Regions from separate parts of the Exiguobacterium sp. UBA6309 genome, predicted to be linked through region 2. Evidence: riboswitches for the same ligand, from Rfam matches in the RefSeq annotation. Region 2 holds a riboswitch; each other region holds the start of a gene.

Region 1 (4,214 bases), on a different contig from region 2:
TGTTCCAAGTAGCCAATCGTCAAACCGTTCTTTTGATAGATGACGCCACCGTCCGGTTGGTCAAGGCGAGCAAGTAAGCGGAGTAATGTCGTTTTACCACTCCCGTTTCGTCCAATCAGACCGACACGATCGTGTTCGTTTAAGAAGAGGGAAACGTCCGTTAAGATCGTTTCGCCTCCGAATTGTTTTGTCAGATGTTGAATGTCGCAAATCATCATAATGAGTTGATCCTTTCGCGCGCATTAAAAAAGGAGAGCGCAAATAGCACTCTCCCTAGTGTGTGAAAGATGCGCTTTGCTGTATTTTTCAATCATGAAGTTCTAAAAAGGGCAGACGGGTGCCTTAGAACGCCATTCCATGAAAAATCGCGCGCAACAGATACAATTGTTCCATTAACCAATGTTTGCACGCAGCAAAGTCCATCATTTCACACCACCTTTCGTTTCAGATACAATCAGTTTACCATTATCTTGTTAATTGCGGAAGTCTGAATTATTTGAACACACCAGCAATCGAGCTGAAGAAGTCACTCAGACCATCAAATAATTTAGCGAAGAATCCTTTTGTCTCCTCGGACGTTGCAAACGCATGGATGTCTTGACCAGCATTTTTTAGTCCACTCTCGATTTGCCCCCAGTTGATGTTCGCTTGCTCCATTTGATTGAATAGATTCGTCAACCGATCCATCTGTGCATCAGACAGTTGGATGTTGTTGTTTTGAATGACTTGGACGATCAGGTTTTCGATCTCGACTTTTGTTTCCGGTTTTTGATTCGCGATTTCGGCCTTGATCTCATTCATCAAATCAGCGACTTTATCTGTCCCGACTGTCTTCCCGACGTCTGAAGTGACCGATAATTCTTGCTGTGCTAAATCTTTCCGTTCGTCACTCAGCTTGATTCCGGTCTCAGCCGAAGTTTGATCATAGGCTTTCATGATTCCTGTCAGTGCCGATGTTCCAGTCACTTTATAAGGAGAAGTGATCGTGATGTCGGCATCTTTGACACCTGCCGTGACGAGAGCGTTCAAGTACATATCCTTCGTCACCCACGTAATGTTTTCCGTCGCAACGGAAAGTCCGTCACCTTTTTCCGTCAATTCGATTTTAGCGGATGAATACATGTTGCCACCTTTTTGCGACTGGGGAATGTTTTTCCCGAGATATTTTTCTTCGTCAGCAGAAGTGGCGATGATCGGCGTGATGCCTTCCGGTGCATTGAGACGGGAAAGCACCCAAGCCTTATCCTTTGCGCCGAGCGACTCCCCGAGAGTGACGATTGTTTTATCAACGACTTGCTCAGCGGATGCGGCTGTCGGAAGTAATAAAGCAGAAGCGATAACGGCTGACGCCATGATTTTTGTTGGTGTATGCATAATGAATTCCTCCAATTGTAAGTAACAGAATGAACTATAGTATCAGGTACTAAAATTAGTGTACGAGAACGAAAGGAGTTCGGAATCGGTCTGTAGATGGAGACGATATCCGCCTTCTGACACTCCATAGTATAGCGAAAAGAGGACAACTTGACTTCCATTTTCAGCATGCTATAGTGGATTTGAATCGAATAATGACCACTAGGGGAGTCGGTTGACCGACTGAGACGAACGAAGACGTTCGGACCCTTTGAACCTGATTAAGTTCGTACTTACGGAGGGAAGTGGCGTCAAGTCTTGTTCTTCTTGCGCCATGCCCGTGTGTTTCGGGGTGGTGTTTTTTCGTTTCATAAAAAAGAGGAGGATGAGATCATGACATTCACACAAGAAATCAAGCAAGCAGCACAAGCGTATTGGGACAGTAGTTTTACCCACCCATTCGTTCAAGGAATCGGCGAGGGAACGTTACCGCTCTCGAAATTTCGACATTATGTTATGCAGGATGCGTATTACTTAAAACACTTTGCGAAGATTCAAGCGAAGGCAGCGTCAAAAGCAGATGACTTTGCGACGATTGCGACACTTGCCGAGCACGCGACTTCGACATATGGGGCAGAACTGAGCTTGCATCAATCATTTTTCGAGCCGCTCGGTATCACAGAAGCAGATCTTGAAGCATTTGAACCGGCACCAACGGCATATGCTTACGTCTCACACATGCATCATGCGAATGAAGGGACGCTTGGTGAGACGATTGCTGCCATCTTGCCATGTTACTGGTTGTATTATGAAGTTGGACAACAATTATTGACGTGTACACCGGATGAAAAAATCTATCAGCAATGGATCGACACATATAGTTCGGAATGGTTCGAAAAGGTCGTCTTTGAACAGATTGCACGGCTTGATGCGTTGGCGGAACAAGCAAGCTCGGCTGAACGAGAGCGGATGAAACAGCATTTCGTGACGAGCTGTTATTATGAGTTGCTGTTTTGGCATATGGGATGGACGGAAGAAACGTTTACGTCGATTTACGAGACGATTCCAGCATGGACGGTATCTTCTTAAACGGATAGATGGTAGAATTAGGTATAACATTTAGCGGAAGTAGGGGTAGAAATGGAGATCATCGTGATCGTACTCGCAATCAGCGCCGCGTATGCCGTGCAACGAATGCTGGGTAAAGTCAAAGTAAGATTTATTGGATATATCATTCCAACTTTAATCGTGTTGTCCGGTATATCCGCTACGACTCGAAACTTCAAGGTAGCATATAGCATGGGGAGCTACATTTCTGCTGTTCTTGTCATTGTCGTCTATGCATTACTGACCTATTGGTTATACCGCGTCTACCATCGTGCGAAAGAAGAAGCGGAATATCCGTATCAATCATTAAAAGACCGAGGCATCCTTTAAAGGGGGCTCGGTCTTTTGTGTATCATGTTCTCATTTTTTCCAGTTTTTAAAGCCATCACCGAATTCGAGATGCAGTTGATCGGTAAAGACACCGTTCTGAAAGACCGGCACATCAACTGGTAAGGTGCCTTGCGGTTTGAACGTTCCGAAAATTGCTCGAATACCAGCAGGGAGGTTCGGTCCCGCTGATTTCAGATTGCCTGCTTCAGAGTCCGGTCCGTTCGGATCCCCTTTAAAACCATAGACGAGGACGTGTGCCGGTGCGTCCGGTTGAACGGCGACATCGTATGGATTACGGAGGCTAAGCAAGACGGATGGTGTATTTGTTTGTTTCGCATACCGGAAGATTGAAGCTGGAATCGCTTGCTCTGGTGCAGTAGGCAGTAGTTTGGCACTCGTATTGACGTTTGAACCAACGATGATGTAATCTGCTGCATCGAGTTGTGCCCGTAGTGTCGGGTTTTGGTCGAGCGGTAGCGTAGTAGCCGAGTAATTCGCTGTCGTTACGTGCCAGTTCCGGTTCTTAGGCAGGGAAGCAATCGTCTTTTTCATGCTGTCCGTTTGATCCGTCGCAGGGGCGATCACAAGAACGTTTGCATTCTTTTTCGGCTTGAAGGGTAACGTCCGCTGATCATTTTTCAGGAGTGTGACCGCGGCTTCCGTCATCGCGCGTTCTTTTGCTTTATGTTCGGGACTACCGACGATTTGGTTCGCTTGCGCGAGTTTATCAGCTAAGGATATCGTATCCGTCGTGCCATTCCATATTCCGCGTTCTGCCTTCAGCGTCAGGATCCGCTCGACCGATTGATCAATCCGTTCTTCTGACAGACGTCCGTCTTTGACTGCCGCAATCACGTCCTTAAAAATCTGGTCGAGTTTTATGACATCCTGCTCGGAACGAAGAATCGTCGGCATGAGCGCGATGTCGACACCGGCGTCAAATGTTTTCAGAACGGCTTCTGATTCCGTAAAATTGTCGGCGATCGCCTGCATATTCAATGCATCCGTGATGACGATGCCATCGTAGCCGAGTTTTTCGCGCAGTACGCCCGTGATGACGTCATCCGACAATGTCGCAGGTAAAGGGAAAGTGCCGTTTTTTGACGTGACGACTTCAGACTCGATTGTCGGCATTCCGATGTGTCCTGTCATGATCATATCGATGTCTTCGGCGATGGCTCGCTTGAACGGGACGAGCTCGACTTGTTCCAGCTCCTCCAGGGACCGGTCGACAACCGGCAAGCCATAATGGGAATCGGTCGCCGTATCGCCGTGACCCGGGAAGTGTTTCGCGGTCGCTGCGACGCCTTCAGTTTGAATACCCTTCATCAAAGCGGAACCGAGCATTCCGACGAGCTCCGGGTCACTTGAGAACGAGCGAACACCGATGACGGGATTTCCAGGGTTACTGTTGACGTCAAGAA
Region 2 (4,214 bases):
CGCTCTGCTGAAAAGTGACGGGCTTCGAGAGCAATCGCCATCCGTTCTGCCCGCTGGATCGACCGTGAGAAGAGCGGTAAGCCAATTGAAAGAAATCCATCACCAGGAAAGCGACTGTGCACATTGCGAATCATCCGGACTTGCCGCAAAACGCGGACTTCTTCGACCAGTTGCGGCAGAAAGCGAATCCCGGCAAGGAATCCGTAAGCAAAGCGGGGCGATAACTTCGCCTGATGGATCAAGCTCATTACGAAACGGGTCGCATCGGTCGTCGTGACGAAAGCGAGGCTCAGGCAGACGAACGTGGCCATCCGCAAGGCAAGTAACCAGCCGTGCGCGACGCTTTCCGACGTGACATGAAACCAACCGAACGACCAAAGAGTATTCGTTCCTTTGCCGAAAGCCGCCATCATCCAGAACGTCAATAAGAATAATAGACTATACGGCGCAAGTCGCTTCAAGAAATCAAAAGGACCCCATCCGGAGAGGAGTAGCAGTGCGATAGCAAAACTCAGGAATACTAACGTTTTGACCCAGTCATTCGTTGCAATCAAGGCAAACATGATCAAAAACAATCCGCTTCCCTTAATGACGGGATTGAGTTCAGCGAACGGGGACACGTTCGTTTGCATCACGTTTCACCTCCTGGAATTGGTACGAAAGTGGACGTTGTAGCTGACAGCGCTCGAGTAATGGAACGTCAGCGAATAACTCGCTTGGGCGACCGTCAAAAGCAATCCGTCCTTGCTCCATGACGAGGACACGATCCGCATACCGGGCGACGAGCTCCATATCATGCGTCGCCATGACGAGTGTCGTACCGTTCTGTTGTTCCATCTGTAACTGTTCCATTAAGCGTCGTGTCGTCAATCCATCTTGTCCGAAGGTCGGTTCATCGAGCAACAACAAGTCTTTCGTTTGTCCGAGCATCGTTGCGACGCTGAGCCGTCGTTGTTGCCCCGTACTAAGAGCAAGTGGTGACTGCTGTTTGACAGATGTCAGTTCCAGCCGTTCAAGCAACGCCGCGCGCTTAACATTCGTCGCTGCCCGGTGACTCCAGTCGATTTCCGCTTCGACCGTCAGCTTAAGAAACTGCAGATCCGGTTGTTGAAAGACATAGCCAACGTGCTCATAAAAGCGACGCCGGGAGTAACGATGAACCGGACGCCCCTGGAGCTGATACGTTCCACGATTGGGAAGCAACCGCCCGAGTGTCGCAAGCAATGTACTTTTCCCGGATCCATTTGCCCCAAGCAGCATCACCCATTCTCCTGTCTGCATGGAAAATGTCGCATCGGTCAACGGATATGGTGCTTTCGTCGATAATGCAGCGACGTGTAACAAAGAGCGCCCAGCTGTAGCGACAGCGGAAGGCACCTGAAGTCGCGCCGCTTGCGGTCCATCTATGGGTAACGTCTCTAACGTATACGGATACAAAGAGGGAACGGCAATACCTTTCGTTTGAAGCTCTTTGTAATCCTGCGGGAACAGATCCCGTGGATCCGCCGTCGCAGTAATCGATCCGTCCTCAAGTAAGACGACTTGGTCGACGTACGGCAAACAGACATCAAGTTGGTGTTCGATCAAGACGATTGTTAAATCGTGTTCTTTTTGAATCCGAAAAATCAACGCCATCAGCTCATGTTGTCCGATTGGATCAATCTGAGCCGTTGGTTCATCGAGTAATAAGATCGTCGGCTCAAGTGCTAGGACCGCTGCGAGCGCGAGACGCTGTTTCATTCCTCCGGATAGACTCGCGATCGGTGTCGAGAAGGGGAGAGGGAGACCGACGAGTGCGAGTAAGCGTTCAATTCGTTCATCCATCTCCACGCGTGGAATCGAGCGATTTTCTAAACTAAAAGCGATTTCCCGTCCGATCGTCTCCATACAAAACTGTTCTTCTGGATTTTGGAACAGCACTCCGACCGAACCAGAGCGGGTAACAGTTCCAGTCTGTTCGACTTCAATCGTTTCCGGTGTCAGTCCGGCAAGGGCATGAAGTAATGTCGTCTTGCCACTCCCACTGCGACCAAGCAAAAGGGTCGTCCCGTACTCGATCGTCAGCGATACATGATCGAGCACCGATTTTATCTGACCCGGATAGCGGATGCTGAGGTCGTCGACAGTAATCATGCGACGTTCCGTTTCGCTCGTCCTGCCGCAAACCCGTTCAAGACACCGGTCGCAACAAGGCGACGGACGAGAATGGCTGCAAGCAAGCCACCGAGTAATGCGCCGCTGATCAATTGTAAGCCAGTTGTCGCAAGCAACGTCGTCGTTGTGTAGTAACCGAATCCGTTCGCGATTAGACTATAAACGATGCTACCAATCGCGGCTCCGACACCCGATAACATCAAGGTCCATGTGTCATAACGACGGTAACGCGTCATCGCGAAGACGAGTTCCGCACCAAGTCCTTGGCAGACTCCGATCAGAAGAGCGGATAAACCAAAATGACTACCTGTGAACAGTTCGACGGCTGCCGCGACGACTTCCGCAATTAAAGCGGCACCTGGCTTTTGAATGATTGCTGCGACGAGCGGACTCGCAATGATCCAGATGCCAAACATCCAGTTGGCACCGACAGGACCGAAGATCGCTGAGATCGGTAACCAGAGTGTTGACCAACCAAGATAGATGACGCCGCAAGCGACGGCGAGCATCATCATGACCATGATTTCTTTCATCTTCCAGTGTTGCATTAGATACGTCCTCCTTTGAATGGGGGAGACGCCAAAAAAGACCGCCCTCCGTAAAAAAGAGAGCGGTCCTCAGAAAAACTGCGCGCAGCAGGAGTCATTGGATGTGATCGCTCCACTTTCCTACGCTAGTATGAACTAGATCAGGTTCGAAGGGTCCGAAGTGAATCGTCTCAGCCAATTGGGCTCCCCTAGTGGATATGGTAATAGGTGATACGCTGTTCACTTTAGGCAATCCAGCGTCTGTTGTCAAGACACAAAAAAAACGATACGCCGCAAAGGGCGTATCGTTAAACGACTTATTTATTGTCTTCGTTCTCTTCAGCTGTTTCTTCTGAAGACGTTTCTGTTGCTTCCGCTTCGTTGTCTTCGCCAGCTTCTGCTTGTGCCTCTGCTTCTTCGATTTCTTCAAGATCCTGCTCGAGTGTCGATTCGACGACAGCTGCGACTTGAATATCGCCTTCTGTAACGATGCGGAAATCTTTTTGTTCTGGAAGATCGGCTACAGAAATCGAATCGCCGATTTCGAGGTTCGTGACGTCGACTTCGACGTTCTCTGGTAATTTATCTGGTGTAGCGGCGACTGTTACTTTAAAGAGTGTTTGTGATAGGAAACCACCAACTTTTGCACCGGCTGCTTCGCCAACAAGTACAACGTCTGCTTCGACTTCTGTTTCTTCATCCATTTTCACGGCGATGAATTCAACGTGATCGACTGTTGGTGTGAAGACATCCATATCACGGCGATTGATCAAGACGTTAATATTTTTACCGTCGAGTTTGAGTGAAATCAAGACGTTTTCACCGTTTTCTCGGACGATTTTAAGCAATTCTTTTTCTTCAAATGCGATTGGTGTACTTTCCACTTTGTAACCATACACGACGCCAAGAGCTTTTCCTTCATGACGCAATTGTTTACGGAGTGAGCGTGGACGTACCTCGCGTTTTTCGGCTGTTAAATTAACTGACATGTTCATTTCCCCCTTGAATTTGGTATAGCCCTCAAAAGGTAATGAATGTAGGAGCAGGACGAATCCTGAACAATATGAATCATGCTAAGACAATCGGTTTCAGACTCTCATGAATCTGACGCTTTCGTGACTTTGCATTTCTCTCCCAGGTCATTACGCTGATATTGAGAAACATGTGTGAGTAAGTCACCGGTTTGATGCGGTGCTAATGAGTTTATACCCCTGTGTTTTAAATCCATAAACCTCTTTTTTTATCTTTTTGAAGTCGAAAGACCTCCAAACCGCTTGAAATCAGGGGTTGAGAGGTCTTTCGTTTTTTTCATTCTTTATGATGATTCGTTGATTTTCACGAACTAAAACACGAACGAGACGCTCAATTTGCCGCATCGTCGTCTGTCCCATCGTCGAAATTTGCAGCCACTGATTGTAAACGAGATAGTCGCTTTCGTACTGGACGTGATACCCCTGAATGCGCAGAGCGTCGCCTAAATCAGTTGCGGACGGATGAACGATCGTCAGTATTCCCGGCGCTTGTGCTTCTTGT
Region 3 (4,214 bases), on a different contig from region 2:
TGCTGCTACATGCCGTTGCCGGCTGTACTGGAATCGACATCGTCTCGATTTTAGAGAAGATGCGCTTGACGATCACTCATTTCGAAATGGATATCGAAGGGGAACGGGCAGAGGATCATCCGCGGCGCTTTACGTCGATCTCGATTCATTACCGGCTTGAAGGTGATCTCCCGGAAGATAAGGTCCGTCGCGCCATCTCGTTATCAAAAGATAAATATTGTTCGGTTTCGCAATCCTTGAACGCTGAGATTTCCGTCTATTATTCCATCAATGGTGTCCGGAGCGAGGATCCTTTGTGAAGAAAGTAGCACTGATCGGTTGCCTGTTGCTTGCAGGGTGTGCGCAGGAGACGACGGAACCAACGAAACCATCACAACCAGCAACGAAGCAACCGACGGAGGCGAAGAAATCAAAGCCTGAGCCGACAAAGGAAGAACGACAACAAGCACGATTAAAGCAGCAACTTGAAGCGATGTCGACGTCAGAAAAGATCGATCAATTGCTCTATATCGGAGTTGCCGGCACGGAACTTTCAGCAGCTGACCGGAAATTGTTGCAGACGCATGCGATCGGTGGGGTCTTACTGCTTGGTGGGAATATTACGTCAGAAGATCAACTCTTGACGTTCACGCGTGCCATTCAAGAAACGAACCAAAAACCGTATGTTTTCGTCGGGGTTGATGAAGAGGGCGGACGGGTCAGCCGAGTACCGGATCAACGGTTACGTCTCCCGACGAGTCAACGGATGGCACAAGGTGCAGATGCTGCAAAAATGGAAGATGTCGGACGTAAACTCGGTCACCTGTCACGATTTTATGGGTTCAACATGGACTTCGCACCGGTCCTTGACGTCAATAGCAATCCGAACAATCCAATCATCGGCGACCGTGCGTTAAGTGCTGATCCGAAGACCGTCGCGACTCTCGGTACGGCCCTGATGCACGGGATGCAAGAGACGGGAACGATTCCGGTCGTCAAACATTTTCCCGGTCACGGCAATACGAGTGTCGATTCCCATGTCGGTTTGCCGAAAGTGACAGCATCAAAGGAAGAACTGAAGCGAACGGAACTGTTACCGTTCCAAGAAGCGATTCAAGAGGGCGCCGAGATGGTGATGGTCGCCCATATTCTCTATCCCGCGTATGACGACCAAAATCCATCTTCGCTCTCGAAGCCGATCTTGACTGACCTCTTGCGTCAACAACTCGGATTCAAGGGTGTCATCATCACGGATGACCTTGTCATGGGGGCGATCACGAAACGATATGGTCTCGCGGAAGCGGCACGGCAAGCACTTGTCAATGGAGCTGATATGGCGATGTTTTCGGAAGCAGGTGCCTATCCGAAGGTCCACACCGAAGTGATGCAAGCCGTTAAAGACAAAACGCTGACGCCTGCGATGCTCGATGCTAAAGTAATGCGCATCCTGAAGCTAAAGCAGACCTATGCCGACAGCCAGAAGCAACAGCGACCGACGAAATCGGAGCTTATTCAGCAAGTGGAAGCGCTCAACTAGGACTAGCGAAGTAAAGCAACTCATGCTAGACTAATGGGGCAAGCCAATTAAACACGAAAAGACACTAGGGGAGTCTCCCAGCAGACTGAGACGGAAGTATCCGGACCCTTTGAACCTGATCTAGTTCGTACTAGCGGAGGGAAGTGGCTCGAAACCTTAGATATCCTTAGCGCTTCAGCGCATTTTCGGACCACTCCTTTCAACATCGGGAGTGGTCCTTTTTCGTATGGAAAGGAAGAACATGATGCGTTTACATCTGATTTCGACGGGATCCATCAATCCACGCGATGGAGTGGAAACCTTTCAATCGCTTCAACCATATACGGATCAGCTTCATCTTCGAGAACCGAATTTGTCGGCAGCAGAATTGCTAGAACTGATTGACGCGCTCCTTGCGCAAGGGTATTCGTCTGATCAATTAACCGTTCACGACCGGACCGACGTCGCCCATGTCGCTGGCATCGGTGTGCAATTGACGCGACGTTCCTTACGTGTCCGCGATGTTCGGCGACACTTTCCGAATCTCATCATCGGGAAATCCGTCCATTCACTGGCAGAGGCGCTCGCAGCAGAAGCGGAAGGAGCTGATCGATTGCTGTACGGTCATATTTATCCGACAGCGTCGAAACCAAACGTGCCACCGCGAGGGATCGATGCCTTGAAGCAAGTTGTCACTTTCACGACGAAACCAGTCATCGCAATCGGCGGGATCACTCCTGATCGCATTCCTGAAATCGCAGCGACCGGTGCAAGCGGAGTCGCCGTCTTATCGGGTATTCTCGGTCAAGCGGACCCGCATGCTGCCATTCAGCGTTATCAGGGGGTACGGGTATGACGGATCACATCATCATCGGTGGTGGAGTCATCGGTTTGACGCTTGCTTACAGTCTCGCTTGTCAGAACGAATCCGTTCTTGTCCTTGATCGCGGAACATGCGGACAAGGGACGAGTCGGGCGGCTGCCGGGATGCTTGCGACGGACATCGAGCTGAGAGAAGAATTGCATACGCTTGCTGCGCGAAGTCGCCGTCTGTATCCGTTACTTGCGCGACGCCTCACGCGCGAGACCGGGATCGATTGTGGCTACCGGGAACAACCATTTTTATTGAAACAAAATGAGCAAGAATACTTATTTCCATCGGTCGGTCAAATCGATCCGCGACGACTAACGACTGCATTGATGCATGTCTTACGAAATCGTGGGGTACCAATCGAAGAACAGGTGGACGTCACGCGAATCGAGGAGAGTAATGATTTCATTAGGGTTGAGTCGAACACGGGAACGTGGACGGGACGAACGGTGACGGTTGCTGCCGGACGCGGGTCCCAAGCCTTGCTCGATACAGCTGGCATTTCGATAGCGACGCACGGTGTCAAAGGGGAGTGTCTCGCAGTCCGTCTCGCGGGTCAGCCGTTACGCTCGATCCTGTTTGATGACGCCGTCTACCTCGTACCGAAAGCGGACGGACGGATATTGATCGGTGCGACCGAACTACCGCACGACGAGACGATCGGTGTTAGTGTCGCAGGAGTCACGTCACTGCTTCAAGCAGCAGAGCGTCTCTATCCACCGATCCGTGATGCTGTCATCGAAGAAGTCTGGTCAGGCGTACGACCACAAACAGAGTTCGGCTTGCCATATATCGGAGTCGCCGATTCATCCCGTCGGATCTTTATAGCGACGGGGCATCATCGGCATGGCATATTACTCGCACCGGCGACAGCGGAAGTCTTGGCAAACACATTACGGTTGATCCTAAAGGAGGAAGTCCGATGAATATTACGATTAACGGCAACGACCATACCATTGAACAGATTGAGACGATTGAGGACATGCTCACGCAACTTGGCTTAGGGGAAAAACTCGTCATCGTCGAACAGAACCGACAGATCATCGACCGCGGAGCTTACGATCAAACGGTCGTTCGGAACAATGACACATTCGAAATCGTTCATTTCGTAGGAGGAGGATAAAGATGTTGAAAATTGGAGAAAAGACATTCGAATCACGGTTATTACTCGGAACGGGGAAATATACGGATGCTACGGTACAGCAAGAGGCCATCGATGCGTCCGCTTCACAAATCTTGACGTTCGCCGTCCGGCGGCTCGATCTCTTCGACAAACAACAACCGAATTTCTTGGAGTCGCTTGATTTAACGAAGTATGATTTACTACCGAACACGGCTGGTGCGAAGACAGCGGAAGAAGCGGTTCGGCTAGCAAAACTTGCGCGGGCATCCGATATGTGCGACATGGTCAAGGTCGAAGTGATTGGGTGCGATAAGACATTACTACCTGATCCAATCGAGACGTTACGGGCTTCTGAAGAGCTACTTAAAGAAGGATTCATCGTCTTACCGTATACATCGGACGACGTCGTCCTTGCACGACGACTCGAGGAACTCGGCTGTCATGCCATCATGCCGGCTGCGTCACCGATCGGTTCCGGGCAAGGCATCCTCAATCCGCTCCACCTAAAGTTCATCATCGAGCAGACGTCGGTCCCAGTCATCGTCGACGCCGGCATCGGTTCTCCAACTGACGTCGCCTATGCAATGGAACTGGGAGCGGATGGTGTCTTATTGAACTCCGCTGTCGCCCATGCCCAGGATCCGGTCAAGATGGCGCACGCGATGCGACTAGCTGTCGAAGCAGGGCGCTTCGGCTACGAAGCGGGAAGAATCGAAAAGAAACAG
Region 4 (4,214 bases), on a different contig from region 2:
GTTGGGGCTGTCACGCAAGGCTATGGCTCAGCAGGTGGAGAAAACGGTTATACGTTCCATAACGGGATCGACTTTGGTGGTCCGGTTGGAACTCCAATCGTTGCAGCTGCAACAGGAACAGTCATTACAGCATCAGGTGGTGGTCCTTACGGAAACCACATCATGATTGCCCACCAATTAAACGGTAAAACGTACACAACATTGTATGCTCATATGAGCGCACTCAATGCTCACGCAGGTCAACGCGTCAGTCAAGGTGAACAAATCGGTTTACGTGGAAGCACTGGGAATTCAACTGGTCCACACTTACACTTTGAAATCCACGTCGGTGGATACAGCTATAGTGCAACTGGTCCAGCTAGCTCAGTGAACCCAATGACGATGTTTTAAACAGTAAAGAATCGTTGCTTATGCAGCGGTTCTTTTTTTTGCGATTTTCAAAAAATAAATGATTATATTACAAAAAACGTTTTCATTTGAAATGTAAATGAAATTTTTTTGAAACGATTAGGGTGCTATAATCTATTTCAGATATGAGAGAAACTTGAATACTATAATAAAATATGAAAAACATAAGTGAGGAAAACGATATATGCTAAAAAAACTAATTTCTACCATTGTTTTAGGAGCATTACTTATAACAGGAACACAACCAATTGCGGCAGCAACGATCAAAGAAAAAAAGGCTGAAAATGCCGCAGAACAACGTAAATTAGAAAAAGCAATTAAAAAACAAGAGTCGAAAATTTCGAAAGAACAACGTCAAATCAATCGAATCGATGCAGCGATCAACGAAAAGATTTTTCAGATTTCCGAAAAAAATAAACAAATCGAGAAATTGAATTTGCGAATCGATGAATTAAAAGCAGACATCGTTCGCTACGAAGAGATGTTGAAAAAACAAGAAGAACTACTCGGTGATCGTCTACGTGTCTTCCAAGAAAACGATGGAAACTCAATCAAATGGGAAGAAGTCATTTTTGGATCGAAGGATTTAGGCGATTTATTTAGTCGTGTCATGGCAGGGAAAAAAATCGCGGAGCAAGATGATAAAATGATTTCGGATTACATCGCAACCCAACAAAAGCTAGCGGAAGCAAAACAAGCGCTCGTTGAAAAAAAGGCGGAGCAGGTTGAAGAGAAGAAAACATTAATCGAACAAAAAAAAGCGTTGAAAGTTCAAATGAAAGAACGCAGTGCTACGCTTAAAAAATTAAGAAAAGGTAAGACGAAGTTTACGACAGAACTTCTAGACGCGAAAGAACTACAAGCGACACTTGAAGCTCAAGAACGTGCGATTGCGGCAGCGAAGGCAGCAGCTAAAGTGGCGGCTGAAAGAGCAGCAGCCGAGAAAGCAGCAGCTGAAAAAGCCGCTAAAGCGAATGCTCAAGCAGCAAAACAAGCAGGTAAGAGTTCAGAATCACCTACTTCAGTTGCTTCACCCGTTGTTTCGAGCGGTGGGAAATTCGTTCGTCCATCTTCTGGTGGCGTATCACAAGGGTTTGGACCAGCAAGCGGTGCGAACGGCTATACGTTCCATAATGGTGTCGATTTCAGTGGTTCGGTCGGCTCACCAATCGTCGCAGCAGCAGCTGGAACGGTCATTACAGCTTCAGGTGGTGGGCCTTATGGAAATCACGTCATGATTTCTCACTTCCTTGACGGGAAAGTCTATACGACAGTCTACGCTCATATGAGTTCGTTATCTGTTCATGCAGGACAAACAGTTTCTCAAGGTCAGCAAGTTGGAACACTTGGTAGTACTGGGAATTCAACAGGACCACACTTGCATTTCGAACTACATGTCGGAGGCTATCAGTACAGTGCCTCTTCTCCTCTGAATGCAGTTAATCCATTAGCATATCTATAATTCAAAACGAGCTTCGGCTCGTTTTTTTCTTGCCGCTATGCTACAGTTAAGGCGAAATGAATACTTGAGCAACTAGGGGAGCTGGAGGAATCCGGCTGAGAGGAAAACCAATCTGTTTTCGACCCTATTACCTGAACTGGATAATACCAGCGTAGGAAAGTTGAGCCGAACGGATACCGAAGTGGTTGGATAACGATTTCGTATAGCGTCGACTGCTTTTTTACAGCGGTCGACGCTTTTTTTGTCGGTAACAACTCCCTTACATTGCTCGATGGAAAGGTGAGAAAAATATGAAACATGTATTGACGATTGCGGGATCTGACTCCGGTGGTGGAGCTGGAATTCAGGCAGATTTAAAGACATTTTCGGCATTGGGCGTTTATGGGATGAGTGTTTTGACAGCGGTAACGGCTCAAAATACACTGGGCGTTCAAGCAGTAGAAGAGTTATCATCGGAAATCGTTGATGCCCAATTAGCTTCAATCTTTTCAGATATTCGTGTGGATGCTATCAAAATCGGTATGGTCTCGAATGCACAAACGATTCACGTCATTGCAACACATCTTCGCAAACAGACAGTTCCAATCATACTAGACCCTGTCATGGTCGCAAAAGGCGGGCATGCCCTATTGCGGACGGAGGCAGAGGAAGCACTAATCGCGGAGTTACTGCCACTTGCGACACTCGTCACACCAAATTTACCGGAAGCAGAGCGCTTAACAGGGCAATCAGTTACTAATTTAGAGGAGATGCGACTGGCGATGCATCAGTTGGCTATGGAGACTGGAGCTGTCTTGCTAAAAGGTGGACATCTACCGGGAGCTGCCACGGATTTATTATGGGACGGGCAAGAAGAATACCGTTTCACATCAGATCGGTTAGATAATCAACATACTCACGGAACAGGCTGTACCTTATCTGCAGCGATTGCGGCACGGATGGCACTTGGAGAAGCTTTAACGGACAGTGTACGTCAGGCCAAGAAGTATGTTACAGAGGCGATTCGTCATGGATTTGCTCTCGGACAAGGGATTGGACCGACACATCATTTTCATTCACTTTGGAGGGATTCACATGTTTACGACCATTCTTAAACACAAACCACTCATTCATCATTTGACGAACACAGTCACGATCAATGATTGCGCCAATGTCACACTTGCCGTTGGCGCATCTCCAGTCATGGCGGAGGATATTCGCGAAGTGGAAGAGATGGTTCGACGCGCGCAAGCTCTTGTCTTGAACATTGGAACAATTGATGCAGACATGCAAGCAGCTCAACGACTCGCCGCAAGCGAAGCGAGACGCTTGAACGTTCCGATCATCCTTGATCCAGTTGGAGCGGGAGCCACATCATTGCGTACGTCCTTTTCAAAAGAATTGAGTAGACTCGGATGTACGGTCGTTAAAGGAAATGCTTCAGAAATCAAGACATTGCTTGGGGAGAATGGACGAACAAAAGGAGTCGATGCTGCTAGTGATGAGATCATGGATCGAGAAATCATTCGTGCATTCGCTCGTAAACAAAAGTCCGTCATTGTCGTCACAGGTCCAATCGACTACATCACGGATGGCATGCGCGAAGTGGAACTACAAGTAGGTACGCCGCGTCTCGGAGACGTCACAGGTACGGGGTGTATGACAGCTTCTTTGATTGCGAGTTTTCTTGGTGCAGGATATTCTGCATTTGAGGCAGCAGTCCACGGAACATTTATCATGGGAAAAGCAGGAGAACAGGCAGCATCAGAAAAAGGTCTAGGTAATTTCAAACGAGAGTTGTTCAATGCAATCAGTCTGATGACGGAGCAAGATTTGATGGAGGTGGTAGAACATGTCAATTGATTATTCCATTTATGCGGTGACAGATCGTCGATATCATCCGGGAGTTGCAATCGAAACGGTGGTTGAAGAAGCGATTTTAGGTGGTGCAACGATTATACAATTACGGGAAAAAACAGCGCAGGGAAAGGAATTCTTCGAACAGGCAGTCCGGTTAAAGAGACTGACGGATCGTCATGATGTTCCTTTGATTATCAATGACCGAATTGATATTGCGTTACTTGTCGGAGCTGGTTTGCATATCGGACAAGAAGATATTCCTCTAACCGCAGCGCGACGTCTCTTACCGAACACTGTGATCGGCGTATCGGTAGCAACCGTCGCGCAAGCGATTGAAGCAGAACGAGATGGAGCATCTTATTTAGGTGTAGGTTCTCTATTTGCGACGTCATCGAAAGCAGACGCCGACTCGATGTCACACACGATGCTTCAAGCGATTCGCGAAGCCGTGTGCTTACCTTTAATCGGCATTGGCGGAATTACGGCAACGAATGTCGCTTCTCTT

Evidence for each region. A riboswitch is a leader RNA that binds a small molecule or an ion and turns the genes downstream of it on or off. The one in region 2 is predicted to bind thiamine pyrophosphate.
Region 1: it holds a riboswitch for thiamine pyrophosphate, as region 2 does, so the genes downstream of both, tenA (thiaminase II) here and B3M90_RS09730 (ECF transporter S component) in region 2, are expected to answer to the same signal.
Region 3: it holds a riboswitch for thiamine pyrophosphate, as region 2 does, so the genes downstream of both, B3M90_RS00790 (thiamine phosphate synthase) here and B3M90_RS09730 (ECF transporter S component) in region 2, are expected to answer to the same signal.
Region 4: it holds a riboswitch for thiamine pyrophosphate, as region 2 does, so the genes downstream of both, thiD (bifunctional hydroxymethylpyrimidine kinase/phosphomethylpyrimidine kinase) here and B3M90_RS09730 (ECF transporter S component) in region 2, are expected to answer to the same signal.

The regions. Positions count from the first base shown of each region.
Region 1 covers NZ_DJTL01000013.1:6,184-10,397, forward strand. The annotation lists gene abc-f (ribosomal protection-like ABC-F family protein) at 1-215, opposite strand, end outside; gene B3M90_RS03660 (DUF1002 domain-containing protein) at 493-1,374, opposite strand; TPP riboswitch at 1,568-1,674, shown strand; gene tenA (thiaminase II) at 1,747-2,442, shown strand; gene B3M90_RS03670 (hypothetical protein) at 2,494-2,790, shown strand; gene B3M90_RS03675 (glycoside hydrolase family 3 protein) at 2,821-4,214, opposite strand, start outside.
Region 2 covers NZ_DJTL01000027.1:135,422-139,635, forward strand. The annotation lists gene B3M90_RS09720 (energy-coupling factor transporter transmembrane component T family protein) at 1-632, opposite strand, end outside; gene B3M90_RS09725 (ABC transporter ATP-binding protein) at 604-2,133, opposite strand; gene B3M90_RS09730 (ECF transporter S component) at 2,130-2,702, opposite strand; TPP riboswitch at 2,803-2,902, opposite strand; gene B3M90_RS09735 (50S ribosomal protein L25/general stress protein Ctc) at 2,999-3,670, opposite strand; gene B3M90_RS09740 (GNAT family N-acetyltransferase) at 3,962-4,214, opposite strand, start outside.
Region 3 covers NZ_DJTL01000005.1:128,307-132,520, forward strand. The annotation lists gene B3M90_RS00780 (OsmC family protein) at 1-299, shown strand, start outside; gene nagZ (beta-N-acetylhexosaminidase) at 296-1,516, shown strand; TPP riboswitch at 1,573-1,675, shown strand; gene B3M90_RS00790 (thiamine phosphate synthase) at 1,758-2,351, shown strand; gene B3M90_RS00795 (FAD-dependent oxidoreductase) at 2,348-3,292, shown strand; gene thiS (sulfur carrier protein ThiS) at 3,289-3,489, shown strand; gene B3M90_RS00805 (thiazole synthase) at 3,492-4,214, shown strand, end outside.
Region 4 covers NZ_DJTL01000032.1:77,050-81,263, forward strand. The annotation lists gene B3M90_RS11310 (murein hydrolase activator EnvC family protein) at 1-390, shown strand, start outside; gene B3M90_RS11315 (murein hydrolase activator EnvC family protein) at 593-1,870, shown strand; TPP riboswitch at 1,935-2,045, shown strand; gene thiD (bifunctional hydroxymethylpyrimidine kinase/phosphomethylpyrimidine kinase) at 2,161-2,964, shown strand; gene thiM (hydroxyethylthiazole kinase) at 2,945-3,712, shown strand; gene thiE (thiamine phosphate synthase) at 3,702-4,214, shown strand, end outside.